3 regions of the Psychrobacillus sp. FSL H8-0483 genome follow, and region 2 is predicted to be linked to each of the others. Evidence: riboswitches for the same ligand, from Rfam matches in the RefSeq annotation. Region 2 holds a riboswitch; each other region holds the start of a gene.
The links. A riboswitch is a leader RNA that binds a small molecule or an ion and turns the genes downstream of it on or off. The one in region 2 is predicted to bind lysine.
Positions count from the first base shown of each region.

Region 1: another riboswitch for lysine. It lies ahead of MHB48_RS13520 (aspartate kinase); the one in region 2 lies ahead of MHB48_RS14755 (Na+/H+ antiporter NhaC family protein).
Region 3: another riboswitch for lysine. It lies ahead of dapA (4-hydroxy-tetrahydrodipicolinate synthase); the one in region 2 lies ahead of MHB48_RS14755 (Na+/H+ antiporter NhaC family protein).

Region 1 covers NZ_CP152052.1:2,817,754-2,820,964, forward strand. The annotation lists gene MHB48_RS13515 (YslB family protein) at 41-448, shown strand; gene MHB48_RS13520 (aspartate kinase) at 508-1,728, opposite strand; lysine riboswitch at 1,825-2,003, opposite strand; gene uvrC (excinuclease ABC subunit UvrC) at 2,046-3,211, opposite strand, start outside.
Region 2 covers NZ_CP152052.1:3,055,112-3,058,322, reverse strand. The annotation lists gene MHB48_RS14765 (bifunctional UDP-sugar hydrolase/5'-nucleotidase) at 1-599, shown strand, start outside; gene yunB (sporulation protein YunB) at 671-1,405, shown strand; lysine riboswitch at 1,454-1,637, shown strand; gene MHB48_RS14755 (Na+/H+ antiporter NhaC family protein) at 1,727-3,211, shown strand, end outside.
Region 3 covers NZ_CP152052.1:3,467,698-3,470,908, reverse strand. The annotation lists gene MHB48_RS16955 (LLM class flavin-dependent oxidoreductase) at 1-528, shown strand, start outside; gene dapA (4-hydroxy-tetrahydrodipicolinate synthase) at 743-1,609, opposite strand; lysine riboswitch at 1,731-1,910, opposite strand; gene MHB48_RS16945 (oligoribonuclease) at 2,149-3,211, shown strand, end outside.

The DNA of each region.
Region 1 (3,211 bases), 240 kb from region 2:
AAGATAGATTAATATTTTTTTTGGAAAGATGGGTTGCTACTTGAATGAAAAAGAACATTCACATGTAACTTCCTTTGGATATGAATTAATAAGAGACCACGTGCTTGCTTCTATTCTCGGAAAACATGAAAAAGACATATTATATTGGGCTGGAAAAGATCTTGCTCGCAAATTTCCACTCTATTCGATGGAAGAAGCCATCTCTTTCTTCCAAGAAGCAGGATGGGGTACACTAGAACTCGATAAAACAACAAAGGATTCTGCTTACTATACATTACATACGTATAATTTACCCCAAAGCGGGATAAGTCGCAGCCACCGACTAGAAGCTGGCTTCTTAGCAGAGCAACAACAAAAAATATCTGGTTACTTAACTGAATGCTATGATGAACAATTAAAAAAGAATGGAATCGTTACTTTTCATATTAAATGGGATTTAAAAAGTTAATAATCCAACGAAAAGCAATGTACATGTCATAGACTATGTACATTGCTTTTTTTCGCTTCTTACTGGCTAAGTCCTAATTTAAATTCATCGTGTAAAGCATTAGCTGCAAGAATCATATTTTGTTGGGGTACCACGACGGAAACTTTTATTTCAGAAGTACTCACCATTTTCACCGGAATATTTTCTTTACGCAAACGATCGAACATTTGTGCAGCGACACCAGGATTAGAAACCATACCAGACCCAACGATTGAAACCTTTGCTAGACCCACCTCAAAATCAGCAAATGTAAAACCAAGCACTTCTTTATGAGTTTCTAAAACTGTAATTGCTTCTGATAAGGATTCTTTTTTGATAGAAAATGAAACAGTTGGTTTTACACCATCTACAATGGATTGAACAATAATATCTACATCTATATGATTATTAGCAAGTGTAGTAAAGATAGAAGCTAACGAACCGTTAAAAGGCACTTCGTACTCTATCGTTAATCGAACAATATCCGATTCAAATGCTACTCCACGAACTACTAAATTTTTTTCCACGTCTACTTCCTCCTTTAAAATAGTACCCTCATTTTCTACATAGCTGGAACGAACTCTTAATGGAATTTTATAGTTTTTTGCAAATTCCACTGCTCTTGGATGCAATACACCTGCACCTAAATTAGCAAGCTCAAGCATTTCGTCATATTCCAACTGCTCTAATTTCCTTGCATTTGGGACGAATCGTGGGTCCGAAGTGAATACCCCTTCTACATCTGTATAAATGTCACAAATATCCGCCTCTATTGATACAGCAATTGCTACTGCAGTTGTATCTGATCCACCTCTACCAAGCGTCGTAATTTCTCCATCGCTTGAAACCCCTTGAAATCCCGCAACAATGACTACTTTACCTTCCTCTAACAAGTTCAGAATTTTAGAGCCATCCAAATTTTCTACTCGAGCATTTCTATATACATTGTCTGTTTGTAAGCCTGCTTGCCAACCTGTTAAAGAAATGGCATCAATGTCTAAAGCATTTAATTGGATTGCAAGTAAAGACATCGTTACCTGTTCTCCAGTGGTTAACAGCATATCCATTTCTCTTTTAGTGGGACTTTCCGTTATTTCATGTGCTAGTTTCACTAACTCATCTGTCGTTTTCCCCATTGCTGAAACGACAACCACAATATCATGACCTTTTTCTTTTTCTTTGCGTATTCGATTAGCTACATGTGCAATTTTTTCTGTAGTCCCAACAGAGGTACCACCAAACTTCATAACAATTTTACTCATGAACATTATCTCCCTTTTTTATCTGCAAGGATTAAAAAATGCTTTTCACATATTGTGAAAAGCATTGTCTCATACACGGTCAAAAAGTAATTGTCCATGTGAGATAGCCCTCCAGAATATCAAATTCTGACAATCCTACATCTCTTAAATGCAGGACCAACATAGAAAAGGAAAAGCTTTTCTATATTTCGGCGAATAACCCTTTTCTCAACAATCCTAGGAACTTTTCATCCTCCTGATGAGTACTCTTGTTAATTCGCACCTCTATCTTCACTTTTGAATAGTGAATATTAAATTGTTTCAACCATAACACAACATTATTCTGAAGACAACGAATTTTTATTAAAATGATTTATCATAACGTCTGCGAGCTTACTGGAAAGTCCAGCATCTATATACTCTTCTTTACTAGCAGCTTCCATCTTCTTTAAAGATCCAAAATGCTTTAGTAATAGTTTTTTTCGTTTTGGTCCGATTCCTTCTATCCCGTCTAACGAAGAAGCTATTGTATGCTTTCCACGTTGTTGACGATGGAATGTAATAGCAAATCGGTGCACTTCATCCTGAATACGTTGGAGTAAATAAAATGCTTCGCTCGTACGCTTCATCGGAATCATGTCAATTGGGTCTCCATACAAAAGCTGAGAGGTTTGGTGCTTCCCATCTTTCGCAAGGCCAGCAATCGGAACATCTAGGCCCAATTCATCTTCGATGATTTCACGAGCAGCCTCTATTTGTCCTTTCCCTCCATCAATAATGATTAAATCTGGTAAAGGTAATTGATCTTTTAGAACTCTTGTATATCTTCTACGAACAACTTCTCTCATAGCACCATAATCATCATGCTTCGCGGCAGTCTTCGTTTTATATTTACGATAATCTTTTTTGTACGCTTTTCCATCTACAAAAACAACCATAGCAGAAACAGCGTCCGTACCATGGATATGCGAATTATCAAAGGCTTCTATTCGATTTGGAGTTGAAATCCCCATTATATCTCCTAATTCCTCTACCGCACCTATCGTTCGTTCCTCACGTCTTTCAATCAAATGAAACTTTTCGCTTAATGCTAATACTGCATTTTTTTCTGCCAAATCAACTAAATCTTTTTTTGTACCTTTTTGCGGAATAATCACTTTCATTTGTAATAGCTCCGAAGCTAAATGCAAGTCTGTATTAATCGGAACAAATATTTCTTTTGGTTTAATATGTTCTGGCTTGGCATAAAATTGACCTAAAAATGTCAGGAACTCCTCTTCTGGATCACGATAAATCGGGAATAGTGAAACATCTCTTTCGATTAATTTACCTTGACGAATAAAAAATACTTGAACACACATCCATCCTTTATCAACCGTATATCCAAAGATGTCTCGATTTGTGAAGTCATTCATCGTCATTTTTTGCTTTTCCATTACCATTTCAATATGTGCAATCTGATCTCTATACTCTTTTGCACGTTCAAATTCTAATTGTTCTGCTG
Region 2 (3,211 bases):
AGGCAGAACTTCAGTTAGAAAAATGGGAGCAAATAGGGAATCAGAATCTTTCCTCTATTGTATTCGAAAATCGCTCTCTATTAGCAAAGGAATGGTTTAGTGGTTCTGACTTATCTAGTTTTTTTGGAAAGGCGTTAATTGCTTTTACTAATGCTGACTGTGCTATGTTTCCCGCAGGTATCTTTTTAACGGATTTACCTAAAGGTCCTATTTCGGCTAGTGATTTACATGGTTGTCTACCACATCCTATTAATCCGTGTGTGATTACATTGACCGGATCAGAGTTACTAGAAATAATAGAGACCTCTAAAAATGATAAATGGCCGAGTCTAGAAGTGAAAGGGCTTGGTTTCCGTGGGAAATATTTAGGTTCCATGCTGTATGAACAACTTGTAGAAAATGAATTCGGTGACCTTTTTATTAAGGATGAATTGTTGAATCTCGATAACATATATACGCTAGCTACGCTGGATATGTTTACATTTGGCTATTTCTTTCCTACGTTAAAGTTTGCGAATAAGCAATATTTTATGCCAGAGATGATTCGTGATGTTGTAAAATGGTATGGAAAAATAGAAGAACGTATATATTTGTCATGAAAATCTCTCCGTTTACATATTGTAACTAGGGGGATTTTTTGTTGTTCTATCGAAAAAAGAAGCGTTTCTCCATATTAACAACTCAGCGAAAATTAGCGATTTTTCTTGCATGCTTCATCCTATCGGTTGCGGGAGTTTTTTATTATGTGAATGTACAACTAACTCCAACATATCTTCGCTATGCGGAAGTCCAAACGAATAAAATAGCGTCCATGGTTATTAGTAAAGCCATTAATTCGAGAACGGCTAACGTATTAGACGTAAACGATATTATTGAAGAAGTGCCATCCGATAGTGCAAATATGGTCACAACGAAATTTAATACAGAGATCATTAATCGTGTTCTATCCGATACAAATAGTTTAGTACAATCGCATTTAGAGCAAGCCGAGCAAGGAAATTTATCGAGTTTGCCTTATTTAGATGACATCGAATATGACAAGCAAACGATGGAGGATCAAGGGGGAGTTGTATTTTTCGTGCCGATGGGGCAGGCGACGAATATTCCACTCATTGGTAACTTAGGTCCTAAAATTCCGATAAGGTTTCATGTAATCGGAAATGTCCAATCAAATGTAGTGCCAACCATTCAGGAATTTGGTATTAATAATGCGTATGTAGAGGTCAGTATCCATATAAAAGTAAATGTCCAAATTATCGTTCCATTGGCAAGCAAAATGAGTGTCGTAGAGCAAAATATTCCGGTTGCAATGGGATTAGTGCAAGGGCAAGTACCGTATATTTATACGAAAGGTGAAGGGAATTCTCCATCTGTAGAAGTACCCTTACCGTTGCCAGAAAAATAAAAAATATTAAGATGCATAGAAATTACTGATACTATAATGTAAATGAATAAAATAGGTAGAGGCTGCAGAGCTTAAAAGTACTATACGGTAGGGTGACACCGAGGATCGTATACGAAAGGAAGTTTTGCCGAAATTAGATATGGTTGGTCAAACGATATTTAGTTGGGGTTATTTTGAATAAAAATAACACTGTCATTTATATGATTCATATAAATGGGGAGCTACAAAAATATGGATAAAAGTTTTAATACTTAAATTCAATAGTAGAAGCCAACCTATAATAATTAGGGTGGCTTTTTTTATTTTGAGGAGGAGCAGGTTTTGGAGAATACAATTTTTTCTTTAGTACCACCATTATTAGCAATTATTATGGTTTTAGTCACAAAAAGGGTTTTATTATCATTAGGAGTTGGGATTGTTTCCGCTGCGTTTCTTGTAGAGAGTTTTGCTCCTGTAGATTCGTTCATACTCTTATGGGAATCTTTTAAAACTTCTTTTTGGGATGAAGGGTTAAATACGCATAATATTTATATATTACTCTTTATATTGTTATTAGGCGTTGTGACAGCATTTGTTAGTTTGTCTGGTGGGAGTGAGGCATTTGCTGCGTGGGCGGTAAAAAGAATTCAGACAAGACGTGGTTCAAAGCTACTTACTGTATTTTTAGGAATCATCATATTTGTAGATGATTATTTTAATGCACTAGCAGTTGGACAAATTGCAAGACCTATTACTGATTCACATAAAGTATCACGTGCAAAGCTGGCTTATTTTATCGATTCTACTTCTGCACCAGTTTGCGTGGTATCACCAGTTTCCAGCTGGGGCGCTTTTTTAATTTCACAGCTAGGGGTTATTTTTACGACACACGCAATAACTGAGTATACACCCTTACAGGCATTTATGTTAATGGCGCCAATGAATTTTTATGTAATTGCAACTCTATCCATGGTATTTTTTATTGCATGGACAGACTTTGATATATTAGAGATGAAAAAACATGAAAAAAGAGCGATAGAAACAGGTCAACTATTCGACTTGGAGAAAACAAATCCAGGGGATCTTCAAGGGGATTTCCCGGAAAATAAATATGGTAAAGTAATTGACCTAGTACTGCCTATCATTTCATTAGTTGTTGTAACACTATTAGCCATGTTTTGGACAGGCTACAACCTGTCTGGAAGAGAATTTAATCTACTGGTGATTTTTGAAAATATGAATGTTCCATTTTCTCTACTTATCGGAGGATTAACAGCAAGTACTTTAGCTGTATTATTGTATTTACGTCAATTTAAAACAAATCCGGGTGCTAACATTAGCAATGTATGGAAAGCTCTAGTCACAGGTGTTAACTCTATGCTACCAGCAATCTTTATACTCGTATTTGCGTGGGCATTGTCATTTTTAATCAATGAATTAGAAACAGGTGCGTTTTTAGCTACGTTGGTAACGGAAAACAATATCCCAGTTGGGGTCATTCCTTTCCTATTATTTGTCTTAACAGCGTTTATGGCATTTGCAACAGGTTCGTCATGGGGGTCTTTCGGGATTTTATTACCAATTGGAGCAAGTATTATAATGGCCATAGAACCCGAATTATTATTGCCAGTTCTTGCAGCTGTATTGGCTGGAGCAGTTTTTGGAGACCATTGCTCTCCTATTTCAGATACTACGATTATGTCAGCAACTGGAGCAGGGGTAAATGTCATTGACCACGTTATAACACAATTACCATACGCCATTATTTGCGCCGTAATTGCTGGCGTTGGCTATTTAGTTTTAGGATTGACAGGGTCTGTAATGATT
Region 3 (3,211 bases), 410 kb from region 2:
AGCGGTGGAACACCACAATCTGCCGTTCGTGCAGGCGTTCTCGGGCTACCTCTTGTTCTAGCGATTATTGGTGGAAGCCCATTACAGTTTGCTCCCATCGTTGACCTATATAAACGAGCAGCAAAACAGGCTGGCCATGACGTTACGAAGCTAAAGGTAGCTTCTCATTCTCATGGCTTTGTAGGCGAGACAACAGTGAGTGCAAAAGAGAAATTTTTCCCACCTACTGCGCAGGTAATGAATGTTTTAGCAAAAGAACGCGGTTGGGGACCATATACGCGTAAAACTTTTGATGAAGCGAGTAGTTTAGAAGGTGCTTTGTACGTAGGTGACGTATCTACAGTAGCGGAAAAAATCATTTTCCTTCGTAAAAATGTTGGCATTACACGTTTTATGCTCCACGTACCAGTCGGTTCAATGCCACATGAAGATGTGTTAAAAGCTATAGAGCTATTAGGAACAGAAGTTGCGCCGATCGTAAGAGATGAAATTAACCGATGGGAAGCTGAAACGGAAAATACGTTATAGTTTTACGTGTTTCAGTATAGGTTTCCCACTCCTATAAGGGCGGGATAACGTATTTTTTCTTGAATAAGAATTAATAACTCAGCACCAGGCTCATTGCGAGGTAGTTGCTTGGTTGGAGTTCGAATAAATATGGAAGAGCGAATTCCCATTCAATCTGGAATTCGCTCTTCTTGTAAAAACATATCTTTTGTATAGGCACTGTTAAATTTTACTCTTATACATTTAGTACTTGCTGCAGTGCGCTAAGTTGTTCATCGTTTAAAGGAACCATAGGTAAGCGGACACCACCGACAGGGACGCCTTTTAAATTTAAAGCTGCTTTTACAGGCGTTGGATTTGGAGCAGCAAATAGTGCTTTCATTATTGGTAGTAGTCTACGATGTTCCTTAGCTGCCTCTTGGATATTACCAATTTTGAAATTTTTAATCATCGCTTGCATTTCATTCCCTATGACATGGGACGCTACTGAGATGACACCTGTTCCGCCTATTGATAACACTGGAATCGTTAAACCATCATCCCCGCTGTACAATGAAAAATCTTCCGGTGTATGATCAATAATTTCGGCCATTATATCTAAATTACCGCTTGCTTCTTTAATGGATACAATATTTGGTATTTTGGAAAGACGAATGACTGTTTCAACTGACATGTTGACAACACTGCGTCCGGGAATATTATATAGCATAATCGGTAAAGATGTGACCTCCGCAATTGTCCTAAAGTGTTGATATAATCCTTCTTGTGATGGTTTGCTATAGTATGGGGCAACGAGCATAATGCCATCGACACCTGCATCTTCCGCAAGTTTTGTTAATTTCATTGATTCTTTTGTGTTGTACGATCCAGTACCAGCAATTACCGGAATTCTTCCATTTACTACTTCCACTGTAAATTTGAATAACTCGACCTTTTCTTCTTCTGTTAGCGTTGGAGACTCTCCTGTTGTACCAGAAACCACTAAACCTTCTGTTCCATTAGCGATTAAATAATTGATTAAGTTTCTTGTAGCTTGGAAATCAATCTCCTCATGTTCATCAAAAGGAGTCACCATAGCAGTTAAAATTTGTCCGAAATTCATTACTTCTCCACATCCTATATTTTTTTATTAAAAACAGAGGGAGAAGGGCAGTTAGTAAATTAACGCAAAAAAGCAACAACGAGGGCTCGTTGTTGCATTAGAAACAATAAATTATTTCTTTGCGTAAGATAGCCCTCCATACAGTTTCCTATATGACAATTAAGTGTTTATTCAACAACAGAACCAGCTTCAAGAAAAATGAGATTCTTTCCGCTTCGGCAAATTCCCCTTTCGACAATTGTCCTAGGATCTCATTATCCTCCATTTGTGTACTGATGGTCTTTGCGCCTCTATCCTTACTTCAAAAGTTCTTGAAATAAGTGATTATTTAATTATAGAAATAGTACCTGTTTTCTTATGGAATTGCAATAGTTGACCTGTTAATATCTAAAATTAATTTATTTTAGGATTAAAATTTAGATTTTTAATCAATTGATTTGCTTGCTACTCTTAACTTTGTCCATTGATTAAGTATAAAGCAACAGTTACTATCAATAAGTTTGACATATAAAAGCCATACTACTTTTGAGGTGAAGATGATGTATAAATTATTGTCTCATAATGATTTAGATGGGGTAGGATGTGGCATTTTAGCAAAACTTGCTTTCGGTAAGCAAGTGAAGGTGCGATATAATTCGGTATCGTCTCTTAATCGAGAGATTGAATTCTTTTTGGAACATGATCCTCCAGATACGTTTTTATTTATTACTGATTTGTCTCCGAATGAAGAAAATGAAAAAAGGCTCAACGATTTTTATCATGCAAAAGGGAAAATCCAACTACTTGATCACCACAAAACTGCTTTACATTTGAATGATTATGAGTGGGGATATGTTTTAGTGGAAGATAATGAAGGTAAATTAACGTCTGCTACCTCATTATTATATGAATATTTGGTTACACATGAACTGTTGGAACCATTAGATGCTATAACAGAATTTGTAGAGTTAGTTAGGCAGTATGATACATGGGAATGGGAGAAGAACGAGAACCACCAAGCTCATTCACTTAACGCACTCTTCTTTTTAGTATCGATGGAAGAATTTGAAGAAAAGATGATGGAAAGACTTCGTTCAAGTGAACATTTTGATTTTGATGAATTCGAAAAGAAAATACTGAACATGGAAGAAGACAAGATTGAACGATATATTCGTCGGAAAAAAAGAGAGATTGTACAAGCAGAAGTAGGGGACCATATCGTTGGAATCGTGCATGCAGAATCGTATCATTCAGAGCTAGGAAATGAGCTAGGGAAAGAATATCCACATCTGGACTACATCGCAATATTAATAATGGGTGGAAAAAGAATCTCATTTCGTACCATTCATGATCATATCGATGTTTCTGAAATTGCAGGACATTTCGGTGGTGGGGGACATCAGAAAGCATCAGGTTGTTCTTTAACAAAAGACGCTTACCAGCAGTTTATAGTGGAAACATTCCATTTGGAGCCAATACAGGAAGATGCGAAAAGGAATCGATATAATTTAAAACATTCTTCATTCGGTTCTCTGTATAAAAATAAAAGTGAAAACGTTTTTCTTCTTTATCAAAAGAACAATCAGGACTGGATGATTGAAAAAAATAAAACCGAAATGGAAC